2 regions of the Picosynechococcus sp. NKBG042902 genome follow, and region 2 is predicted to be linked to the other one. Evidence: predicted binding sites of a transcription regulator. Region 2 holds the regulator's gene; the other holds the start of a gene.

Region 1 (6,152 bases), on a different contig from region 2:
GGCAATCGGAATATGATCCCCTCTGTGAGCTGGCTGAAATTGGCAAGCGATCGCTGTTGGTGTTTAACAAAATCGATGTTTACGCAGATGCTGATCAACAATTGATTGGCGATCGCCTCAAGGAAAAAGTACAACACTTGATCACTCCCCAGGACGTGGTTTTAGTCTGTGCCAATCCCCAACCCGTAGAACTAGAGGATGGCGAAATTTTTACCCCAGAGCCGGACGTGATGCCCTTAGTAAAACGTTTAGCGGTGGTGCTGCGGGCCGAAGGGGATGATTTGTTAGCAGATAATCTCCTCCTACAATCCCAACGCCTGGGGGAAGAAGCCCGCAAAATCATTGAACACCAACGGAAAAAACAGGCCGAACAGGTGATTGAACGCTACCAGTGGATTGGCGCTGGAGTAATTGCTGTGACGCCCTTACCTGTGGTGGATATGTTGGCAACGGCAGCGGTGAATGCCCAGATGGTGATGGAAATTGGTCGGGTGTATGGCTGCGAAATCGATGGCGATCGCGGTAAAGAATTAGCCGTCTCCCTCGGGAAAACCCTGGTCAGTTTAGGGGTTGTTAAAGGGGCGGTGGAAATTCTTGCAAAAATTCTCCAAACGAACATTGCCACTTACCTCGTGGGCAAAGCAATCCAGGGGGTGACAGCCGCCTACCTCACGCGCATCGCGGGCAAAAGTTTCATTGAATATTTCCGTCATGACCAGGATTGGGGCGATGGTGGGATCACGGAAGTAGTGCAGGAACAGTTTAAGCTCAGTAAAAAAGATGAGTTTGTCAAAGATTTTGTCGGCGATGCCATTCTAAAAGTTGTCAATCCCTTTAAGGAAGTGTGGCAAATTGAACTGGAAGAAGATCCAGAGTTGGCGGAGTTGGAATGGACGGCACCCCAACGGCGACGGCGGGATGAATGGTAGATTTTGCACGGAAGCTTGAGGCATGATTATGGCACCACAGCGACAGATTAACTGGCAGAAATTAGCGGAAATTTACGAACTCAAGGAATTTTTTGCGGCGGATTTTGCTGGTTTCCAAGCCGAAATTGAACAGCAATTGCAAGATCTGGATCGTTTCCCTGCGGCAACTCTAGATAAACTAGCAAAACTACGTGCCCTAGAAGTGACCAACGGCATCACCCAATGGGCCTATCGGCGCGGGGCAGAACAAGCGCTCCCCATCGAGCAGACCCGGCAATGTATGAACATGGTGATGGGCTTTATGAAAAATGTGGAATTGTCGTTTCCCAGCATCGGCACCGTTGAATTTAGCGATTGGGAAACCGACTATGTGCGTCGGGTGCGAGGACTCTACATTGATGCGTTTAAAAATAATGTGCCTGGGGCAGAATCGCAGTTCCATGCCATTTCTACGGCGCAGTTTATCGCCTGTGGTCATCACCGTTTAAATGAGGCGATCGCCCTCGTAGAAGCAGACTATGGGGAACTGTTTTCGGCCTATTTCATCGAGCGGATGGAAAAATATATCGGCGCTTACCTGGATAGTTTTAGCGAAAGCCCCTAAGATCCAAGACTGCGCATCCGTGGCATCGGCATTGGGGAGAATTGAGCAGCAATGAAAATTCAGGCAGTAGACTACACAACCTTGGTGGCCCTGGTCACGGAATTGCAGCGGGACTGGGTTCCGGCGCGCCTCGAACAAGTTTATCAATACGACAAACAAACCCTCTGTTTAGCCCTGCGCACCCTCGAAAAACGGGAATGGCTCTGGTTATCTTGGCACCCCCAGGCCGCCAGAATGCATTTAGGCGATCGCCCCCCCAGGGATCCCGATACCTTTACCTTTAGCGACCAACTGCGCCACTTGATTAAAGGTTCAGCCTTGCTGGGAATTGAACTGATTCAACCCTGGGAACGGGTCGTGGATTTTCAGTTTGGTCGCCGCCCTGGAGAAGTCCCCCAATGGCATTTGTACGTCGAAATTATGGGGAAACATAGCAACGTAATCCTCGCCAATGCCGATCAGCAAATTGTCACCACAGCCCAACAAATTAGTGGCGATCGCTCCACCGTCCGCCCCGTCCAAACCGGCCAACCCTACGAATTTCCCCCGGCCCTGACAAAAACAGCACCCAGTCCCACAGAGTCCTTTGAACGCTGGCAAGAAAGAATCGCCCTATTACCCAAATCCCTGAAAAAACAAATCCTCGAAAATTACCGGGGCGTGAGTCCTATTCTCCTAGCAGGGATGATTGGCGCGGCCCAACTAACCCCTGAACAAACGACGGATACCCTCACCGCTAACGATTGGAAAAATCTTTTTCAGCAGTGGCAACGGTGGCTCACTTGCTTAGAACAGCGGCAGTTTTGCCTGACGCTCCAGGGCAACCAATACCAAGTGGTAACCTGGCAGCCGGATGAATCTTGTTTGCCCCTACAGCCAACTCTCAATCACTATTATCAAAGCCGCCTTAATCAACAACAATTCCAACAACTGCACCACCAACTCAACCAGAAAGTTAGTCTCCTGTTGGCAAAATTGCAGCAAAAAGCCCAACTTTTTCGAACGCGCCTGACGGAATCCACCGAAGCGGATCAATACCGTCAATACGGCGATTTACTCATGGCCTATTTGCATGAGTGGCAACCGGGTTTAACCGAAATTGCCCTAACGGATTTTGCCTCAGGCGATCGCGTTAAAATTCCCCTCCAACCGGATAAAAATGCTGTCCAAAATGCCCAGGCTTTTTATAAACAACACCAAAAACTAAAGCGGGCAAATCACATTGTGCAACCGCTTTTAAAGGAAGTAGAAACAGAAATTCATTACCTCGAACACATTGAAGCCAGTTTGGGACAAATCGCGAATTACGAAGATGCCACTGACTTGGAAGCTTTACAGGAAATTCAGGCAGAACTGATCCACGGGGGTTACCTTAAAACTAACCGAGAACCCACTGCTAAACAAGCGGTTTCTAAACCCCACATTTACAGCACCCCAGGAGGATCAGAACTCTGGATCGGGCGCAATAACCAACAAAATGATCATCTAACGTTTCGGGTAGCCAATGATTATGATCTTTGGTTCCATAGCCAAGAAATCCCCGGTAGCCATGTTTTATTACGACTAGAACCTGGTGCAGTTCCCGATGAGGCGGAATTGCAGTGGGCGGCGGATTTTGCGGCCTATTACAGTCGGGCCAGCCAGAGTGATCAGGTACCCATCGTCTACACCAAACCCAAGCACGTCTATAAACCCAAGGGAGCGAAACCAGGGATGTGCATTTATAAACAAGAAACGATTCTCTGGGGTCAACCCCAACGGGCCAAGGCGGCGATCGCCAAATTAACCCAATCCACAGATCAGTCCGAGAAAAAGTAGGGGGTAGGGTTTCGGTTCATTGGGGGGAAAGGTATGAGATCCCTCACTTGATTTTTTAAAGAAAATATGTAGCCACAAAAGACAAATTGCTTGAAAAGCCTTTTTTCAAAAGCTTTTGGCCCGTTTGCATCGCCGAAACCAGAAAACATTAGCAGTCGCCCCCTAGGAGTGCTAAATTTGCTAGTGACGTAAAACTTTATAACGCAAACTCCTATGGCTAAGATTGTCTCTTTCAAGGATGACTCTAGACGCTCCCTCGAAGCAGGGATTAATGCCCTTGCCGATGCGGTAAAAATCACCCTCGGCCCCAAGGGTCGGAATGTACTCCTCGAAAAGCAGTATGGTGCGCCTCAAATTGTGAATGATGGGATCACCGTTGCGAAGGATATTGAACTCAGTGATCCGCTCCAAAATACGGGGGCGCGGTTAATCCGGGAAGTGGCAGCGAAAACCAATGACAGTGCTGGGGATGGCACGACCACTGCCACCGTTATGGCCCAAGCGTTGATCCGCGAAGGTTTGAAAAATGTGACGGCTGGAGCAAATCCCGTGGCTCTGCGCCGGGGTATCGATGCGGCAGTGAAGTTCCTCGTGAAGGAAGTTGCCGCGATCGCCAAGCCCGTTGAAGGAGAGGCGATCGCCCAGGTGGCCGCTGTGTCTGCTGGGAATGACGAAGAAGTAGGCCGGATGATCTCTGAAGCCATGGCCAAAGTTACCAAAGATGGTGTCATCACCGTTGAAGAGTCCAAGTCCCTCGCCACCGAACTGGATGTAGTTGAAGGAATGCAACTGGATCGCGGTTACATCTCCCCCTATTTCGTCACCGATCAGGAACGGCAAATCGTTGAATTTGAAAATCCCTACATTTTGCTCACCGACAAGAAAATTTCGGCGATCGCCGACCTCGTGCCCGCCCTCGAACAGGTAGCCCGTTCCGGTCGTCCCCTGTTAATCATCGCTGAAGATCTGGAAGGGGAAGCCCTGGCGACCCTCGTTGTGAACAAAGCCCGTGGTGTCCTCAATGCCGCTGCAATCAAGGCTCCCAGCTTTGGCGATCGCCGTAAGCAAATGCTCCAGGACATCGCTGTCCTCACCGGCGGTCGGGTCATTTCCGAAGAAGTGGGCCTCAGCCTCGAAGCCATTGACCTTGATATGCTCGGTAACGCCGAAAAAATCACCATCAGCAAGGAAGAAACCACCATTGTTTCCGGTGGCGGTAGCAAAGCTGACATTGACGCCCGCGTTAGCCAAATCCGTAAGCAACTGGCTGAAACCGACTCCGAATATGACATGGAAAAACTCCAGGAGCGGATCGCCAAGCTTGCTGGTGGTGTCGCTGTGATCAAAGTTGGTGCAGCTACCGAAACTGAACTCAAAGACCGCAAACTCCGCATCGAAGATGCCCTCAATGCCACCAAAGCCGCTGTCGATGAAGGGATTGTTCCCGGTGGTGGCACGACCCTAATTCACCTCGCTGAAAAGGTCGCTGAAGTGAAGGCAAGCCTCAGTAGCGACGAAGAGAAGCTCGGTGTCGATATCGTTTCCCGCGCCCTAGAAGCGCCCCTCCGCCAATTGGCTGATAACGCGGGTGCCGAAGGTTCTGTGGTTGTGGAACGGGTTCGTACCAGTGACTTCAACGTTGGCTACAATGCGGCCACTGGCGAATACGTTGATATGATTGCCGCTGGCATCATTGACCCGGCGAAGGTTGTCCGTTCTGTTCTGCAAAATGCAGCCTCCATCGCTGGAATGGTGATCACAACCGAAGCCCTCGTCGTTGAGAAGCCCGAACCCGAAGCGCCAGCCCCTGACATGGGTGGTGGTATGCCCGGTATGGGTGGCATGGGCGGCATGGGAATGCCTGGCATGGGAATGATGTAATTTTTCCTGAACCCTTTTAAAGATTCATTATCTGCATTGGGCACCCTCCGGGGTGCTTTTTTGTTTTCTGGGCGCAAAATCAAATTAGCCCGTCGGGGACTGTTCCTGTAACCAGTGATTGAGAGTTTCTCGGAGGGTTTGGGGATTGAGGGGTTTACTGAGGTAGTCATTCATGCCTGCTGCCAAATACTGCTCTTGGTTGGCTTCTCCCAGGGTGGTGGTGAGCGCAATGATCGGTATCTGCCGGTGGCGATCGCCGCCGCCACCTCGGCGAATATGTTGGCTCGTCTGAAAGCCATTCATCTTGGGCATGAGGCAATCCATCAAAATTAAACGATAGGGTTGATTTTCAGGGGTTGCTTGGAGCATTTGTAGGGCTTCTGTGCCCCCTGGGGCGACATCGACGGAAAAACCAAACTGTTGGCAGAGGCCCCGAATAATAATTTGATTGACGGGGTTATCTTCCACGAGGAGGAGGCGGGCCGAGATTTTTTGGCCCTGTTTGCTTGCACTAGGTTGGGAGCCAGAATCTGGGGGTCTAGCGTTTGGCTGGGCGAAATTTTCACAGAAACGCCGACAAGCCTGCCACAGGGGACGGGATAAAATCGGCTTGACGAGGTGGTGGGTTGCCGTGAGTTGGGGGAAGCTTTGGGGATCGGTGGGACTGTAGGGAAACGTGGTGAGCAGCAGTAACTGGCAGGTTTTTTGGGGGTAAAGCTGTTGGAGATTTTGGGCGAGGGTCAGGGCATCGATCTCCCTCAGGGAATGATCCAAGATCAGGAGGGGCGTTGCGGTGGTGGGGGGCTGGGTTTGCCAAAGGGCGATCGCCTCTTGGCCATTGGCTGCGGCTTGGACAGTGGCGCCCCAGGCTTGGAGCTCATCGCGCAAAATTTCCCGTTGGGTTTGTTGTTCTTCGACGA
Region 2 (6,152 bases):
TTAGAAGATTATTTTGGGAAACCGACGGTTGTTGATGCTACTGGGAAATTTGTAAAACGTAGGGAGCGCGACCCGCATTACCAGCCTGTTCAAAGTTGCCGATAAAGACTTGGTAGCGGCCTGGATTCCAAACACCACCAATTTCGGCAGGAATCCCGCTAAAAGGATCGGCGATCGCACAGAACGGATCTGCACTGGGATCATCGGCATTTTTGATCAGAAGCGTAAAGGGTCTGGAAACGCCACCGTTAGGATCGACGACGCTGAGATTGAGAGACATCAGGCCATTGCCATTAATGCGAAAGGTGTGGTTGGGGCGATTCGCAATCCAGCCACAAAAGTTACTATTGGTTGGCCCCCCAGCCTGGCCGGTGATTGTCCCGTTAAAAACTTCATTGGAGGTAATGGCTCCGTTAGCGGCGATCGTAAAGGTTTCCGGGCCGGCGATCGCCCCTTGAATACCACCAAGACCAGCGGCAATGGTCAGGAGCGTTGTTGCCCCAATAATGGTCGGTGCATAAAATTTTGTCATGGCTGTCCCCCTCCCCAGTTGGGTTATACCGTCAGAGGCTCCCTCGATAAAGTGAGCGTCTAGGCTCTATGAAAGAAAAGATTCCAGGAAAGTTCCACTACTGCTGTTTTATGAAGGCTTGTTAAGCAAAAAGGCCCTAAAACAACGATGGCGATCGCCACCCTTAAGATCGATACCAAGCAAAAATAAACCATGGTTGAACATGGGAAGATTCGCAATTTGCCAATCGAGCGGTACCATTTTAAAGGGTTTGAGCGAAATTTCCCGTCACCTTATCATAAACAATTTGATCACCCTCCCCCAAAAGGAGCCGATTAGTAAGCATCTAAGGAGAAAGTCCATGAGTCGCGTGTATGTCTTGCTGTTTAATGCCCGGACGGAAAATGAAGGGATTCACACACTCCAAACTGGCGATCGCAACAAGATTTTAATGTTTGAAGACGAAGATGACGCCACCCGGTTTGGGCTAATGTTGGAGGCCCAGGATTTCCCGCCCGTCTCCATCGAAGCCATGGATGAAGAAGACATTATCGAGTTTTGTCGGGATGCAGATTATGATTGGCAACACGTTGCCGCTGGCGAATTAGCCACGCCCCCCGAAGCAAATGTGACAGATTTAGCTTGGGATCCAGAGGGAAAGCAACAGCCAGCAGAGCAAACCACAGCGTCAGAAAACGATTTGTCGGATACAGAATTAGACCGCATTCGACGTCAATTAGAAGGGCTTTTGTAGTGTATTCGGAATGGATTAGATCGATAGCATCTTAATGCCCAGGGCGATCAAAACTCCGCCGCCAAAAAACTCGACCTTTTCACCTAAGTGCCCGGAAATGAGTTTGGCACAAAATAGGCCCCCATAGGTGGCACAAAAAGCAGCCAAGCCAATGCTGAGGGAGTAGGGCACAAGCGGTTTACCAATGAGGCCGAGGGAAACGCCCACCCCCAAAGAGTCGATGCTGGTGATACTAGAAATAAACAAAATTTTCCACAGGCTATGGATTTTGACGGATTCACCATCGTCATCGCCTGGCTTGGCTCGCATTTCTTGGTAAGCGTTGTAGCACATATGTCCACCCACCAAAACCAATAGGGCAAAGGCCACCCAATGATCGTAGGCCATAATTATAGTCTGGGCAAAGCGTCCCAAAATGAAGCCGATGGCGATCGCCACCCCTTCAGAAAGCCCCGAACTGAGCGCAAAAAATAAAGCCCGTTTTCCAGAAAAGTGGCGAATACCAAGAGCTAAGGCAGCGGAAAAAGAGTCAATACTGAGGACAAGGGCGAAAATAATAATGTCTAATTCAAAACCCATAAATGCCGTGGCGATCGCCAACTCGAAAAGAATGCATTTATTACTATAAACGAAAAATCGTGGGTCGATTTATCATAGTTTTTTCATTGTTCCCAAGTTTCACAAAATTATTTAAAAAATTCTTCCCAAAAAGTAATTATCTACAAACAAATCCTAATTCTCGTGAAATTGAGCGAAATAACAATCTGCTTTTTACTTGGAAAATGACGACTTTAGATTCACAAAAACTGAGGCCAGATAACTGTTAAACTGAGAGCATTTTAAGGCCCATAGCAATCAGAATGCCACCGCCAAAAAACTCTACCTTTTCCTTCAATTGACTAGAAATTAATTGTGCGCAAAATAAGCCCACATAAGTAGCAAAAAAGGCGGAAATTCCGATCCCCAGGGAATAGGGAATTAAAGGTTTGCCCATTAAACCAAGGGAAATACCAACCCCCAAAGAATCAACACTGGAAATGCTGGAGACCAAAAGGATTTTCCAAAGGCCATGAATTTTTCTGGATTCATCATCATCGCCTGGGAGTTTTTGCATTTCTCGGTAGGCGCTGTAGCACATGTGAACACCGATGAGAATCAAGAGAATAAAAGCAATTCCTTGATCATAGAAGGTGATGTATTGGGCAAAATTACCCAGGAGAAAACCGAGGGAAATAGCGCCGCCACCAGAGAAACCTGAACTGAGCGCAAAAAATAAGGCCCGCTTGCGGGAAAAATGGCGTGCTCCTAGTGCAAGGGCGACGGAAAAACAGTCAATACTCAGCACTAGGGCAAAGAGAAGAATATCTAAGTCAAAGTCCATGAAATCCCCTATGGGTACTCCCCTAAAAAGATTATGGCGATCGCCATCAACAAAAAAACAAAAAATTGAATTATTTGATCCTTATTTCCTACGATTCTTAAACTTTAAAAAGCGGCTTTTAAATTCTCAGACAGATAATCTGCTGTAGCTTCAACTAAGGCGATCGCATTTTCATAGAACATCCGCGTCGGGCCAAGCACCGCAACACTACCAACGGGCGTTTTTTCTTGGTAATAATATGTGGAAATAAGGGCGCAGGTTTTCATGGGTTCTAGGGGATTTTCGGTGCCGATGTGAATGAGTGTCGGGCGATCGCCTGGTAAACCACTAAAAACCACCGGGAGTAGCTGTTCTTGTTTCGCCTCTAGCAAGTGTAATAGGGTTTGTAACTGCTCAATTTGGGAAAACTCAGGTTGCCGCAGCACTTCCGAAATGCCCCGTACTAGAATCGGCGTCGCAATCGTATTAGGCACAATCTGGGCAATCTTACCCAAAATCGTCTCCAATAACAGCTGACAATGGTGAAAGTCTTCGTCTAAAGCCTGGGGATCAAGGCTGGCAATTTCTTGGAGCGATCGCCCCTGGAGATGGTGATTCAAAAAATTCGATAAAATCTCTAGCTCATCGGGGTCACAGTCCAGGGTCAAGGACAACGATTGGGGTTGATAGCTATCCGTCACCACGATCATCATCACCTTCTGATCCCCCAGGGGGAGCAACTGCAGATAGCGTAGGCGAGCATGGTTTTGATGGGGCACCGTGATTAGAGCAATATAACCACTTAACGTCGCCAGGATTTGCGTTGCCCGCTGGAGGGTCGCATCTAGTCCCCAATACTCTGCGGCAGTCTGTTCCTGTAACGTTTGGCTCGCTCGTTTGCGGGTCTGGGAATTGGGGGTGACGAGCTCGTCCACATAGAAGCGATAACCGGAATCAGAGGGGACTCGTCCCGCCGAGATGTGGGGTTGATACAAGAAACCTGCCTTTTCCAACTTGCCCATCACATTACGAATGGTGGCAGAACTGACCTGAAAGTCATATTCCTCCACAAGGGTTTTGGAGCCTACGGGTTCCGCTGTGGAAATGTAATGGTTGACCGTTGCTCGAAAAATATTTTGGTGACGGGGATTAAGAATTTTCTGAGCAACCATACGCCGACAGTAGTGCTTTCAATAACTAAGAAATATAAAAAAATAGTAAAAAAACTTGGCTTAACTTAAGAAAGATTTAAGGTCTAAGTTTGGGTTAGTATAGCTCATTCTTCCCTAGTAGCGCGGTAGGCTTTGATCCACAGAGAGGGTGTAAAGGTGAATCCCACCTTCAATATTGATCACTTGGGTAAAACCTTGTTGTTGCAGCCAATAACACATTTGCGCCGAACGCACACCATGGTGACAAAGCACATAGGTTTCTGCCTGGGGGTCAAAGTCCACGGCAATGCGGGCAGCCCATTGTTCAAATTGACTCAGGGGTAAATTGGTAAAGCCTGGGAGGGCGACAATCTCTAGCTCATCGGGCTCACGCACATCAATGAGTTGCAAAGATTCGGTCGTGGCGACGCGCTGGGCAAACACCGTGGGACTGACGGCCTGGAGTTGTGGGTTAGAACTAGGGTTGGTCATGGTCAAGCTACTGATAAAAAGTTAAGAAGTGAGCATTTCTAGCATTTTCTGGCTGCGTTTGGGAATGCCAAGGCTGAATTGCTAGGGGATCTTCACCTTAGGGGGGGTCAAAGTTAAGGAGTATTGCAGTTCCCCCGGAGAGTCGGTCAAGAAAATTTGGGAATGGTACAAGTAACGTTAGAGGCGTTAGATCTTCTGTCCCACTTTTTTGAAGATGGTACAGGGTAAAGCATTCTGCTTGGCGATCGCCTTTATTCTGCGTTAATGATTTATAAATATTGCATTTTTTAAGAAACAGCCATTAATTTTTTTGAGTTTGTATGAACTTTGCAAATTTTCCGTGGTTATCCACGATTATTTTATTTCCCATTATTGCGGCATTATTTTTGCCCCTCATCCCCGACAAAGATGGGAAAACAGTGCGCTGGTATGCCTTGACCATTGGCTTAATTGACTTTTTGATCATCGTGACGGCCTTTTACACGGGCTACGATTTTGGCAACCCGAATCTGCAACTGGTAGAAAGCTACACCTGGGTCGAAGCAATCGATCTGCGGTGGTCAGTGGGGGCCGATGGCCTTTCCATGCCCTTGATTCTTCTCACGGGTTTTATCACAACTTTGGCGATCTTGGCGGCCTGGCCCGTAAGCTTTAAGCCAAAGCTATTTTATTTCCTGATGCTGCTGATGTATGGCGGTCAAATCGCTGTCTTCGCCGTGCAGGATATGCTGCTGTTTTTCTTTACCTGGGAACTAGAACTGGTTCCGGTTTACCTGATTCTGTCCATTTGGGGTGGCAAAAAACGGCTCTATGCCGCAACGAAATTCATCCTCTACACCGCTGGCGGTTCGTTATTTATTCTGATTGCCGCCCTGACCATGGCCTTTTATGGGGATACGGTCACCTTTGATATGACGGCGATCGCCCAGAAAGACTTTGGCATTAACCTCCAACTGCTGCTTTATGGTGGCCTGCTTATCGCCTATGGGGTAAAGTTACCGATTTTCCCTCTGCATACCTGGCTCCCCGATGCCCACGGTGAAGCCACGGCCCCGGCCCACATGCTCCTCGCCGGAATTCTCCTAAAAATGGGCGGCTATGCCCTACTGCGGATGAATGCGGGGATGCTCCCCGATGCCCATGCCCTGTTTGGCCCAGTGCTCGTGATCCTCGGAGTCGTCAATATCGTTTATGCGGCCCTCACTTCCTTTGCCCAACGTAATCTCAAACGAAAAATCGCCTATTCCTCCATTTCCCACATGGGCTTTGTACTAATTGGGATGGCTTCGTTTACCGATTTGGGGACGAGTGGTGCCATGTTGCAGATGATTTCCCATGGGCTCATTGGGGCGAGTCTCTTCTTTATGGTTGGTGCCACCTATGACCGTACCCACACCCTGATGCTCGATGAAATGGGTGGGGTCGGCAAAAAGATGAAGAAAATTTTTGCGATGTGGACGACCTGCTCGATGGCTTCCTTGGCACTGCCGGGGATGAGTGGGTTTGTTGCTGAATTAATGGTGTTCGTCGGTTTTGCGACCAGTGATGCCTATAGCCCTACTTTCCGGGTGATCATTGTTTTCCTCGCAGCAGTGGGCGTCATTTTAACGCCGATCTACCTGCTTTCGATGTTGCGAGAAATCCTCTACGGCCCAGAAAACAAAGAGCTTGTGGCGCATGAAAAACTGATCGATGCCGAGCCTCGCGAAGTCTTTGTGATTGCTTGCTTGTTGATTCCGATTATTGGGATTGGTCTGTATCCGAAGGCTGTGACCCAGATCTATGCTTCTACTACGGAAAATCTAACGGCGATCCTGCGCCAATCGGTGCCGAGTCTTCAGCAAACGGCACAGGCACCCAGTTTAGATGTTGCGGTTCTGCGTG

Evidence for each region. The regulator HrcA, encoded in region 2, represses chaperone genes, less so after heat shock. The targets are predictions, from matches to a motif close to TTAGCACTCNNANNNTNNGAGTGCTAA.
Region 1: a site for HrcA is predicted at 3,500-3,526, ahead of groL (chaperonin GroEL). Genes of this name have one in related genera too.

The regions. Positions count from the first base shown of each region.
Region 1 is NZ_CAWLTV010000071.1:15,916-22,067, reverse strand. Features, by position in the region: gene AACR41_RS09620 (YcjF family protein) at 1-929, shown strand, start outside; gene AACR41_RS09615 (hypothetical protein) at 952-1,533, shown strand; gene AACR41_RS09610 (Rqc2 family fibronectin-binding protein) at 1,591-3,351, shown strand; gene groL (chaperonin GroEL) at 3,565-5,232, shown strand; gene AACR41_RS09600 (PAS domain-containing protein) at 5,317-6,152, opposite strand, start outside.
Region 2 is NZ_CAWLTV010000056.1:22,448-28,599, reverse strand. Features, by position in the region: gene AACR41_RS02960 (hypothetical protein) at 38-532, opposite strand; gene AACR41_RS02955 (DUF3110 domain-containing protein) at 873-1,265, shown strand; gene AACR41_RS02950 (manganese efflux pump MntP) at 1,281-1,865, opposite strand; gene AACR41_RS02945 (manganese efflux pump MntP) at 2,089-2,646, opposite strand; gene hrcA (heat-inducible transcriptional repressor HrcA) at 2,751-3,797, opposite strand; gene AACR41_RS02935 (rhodanese-like domain-containing protein) at 3,912-4,268, opposite strand; gene AACR41_RS02930 (NAD(P)H-quinone oxidoreductase subunit 4) at 4,589-6,152, shown strand, end outside.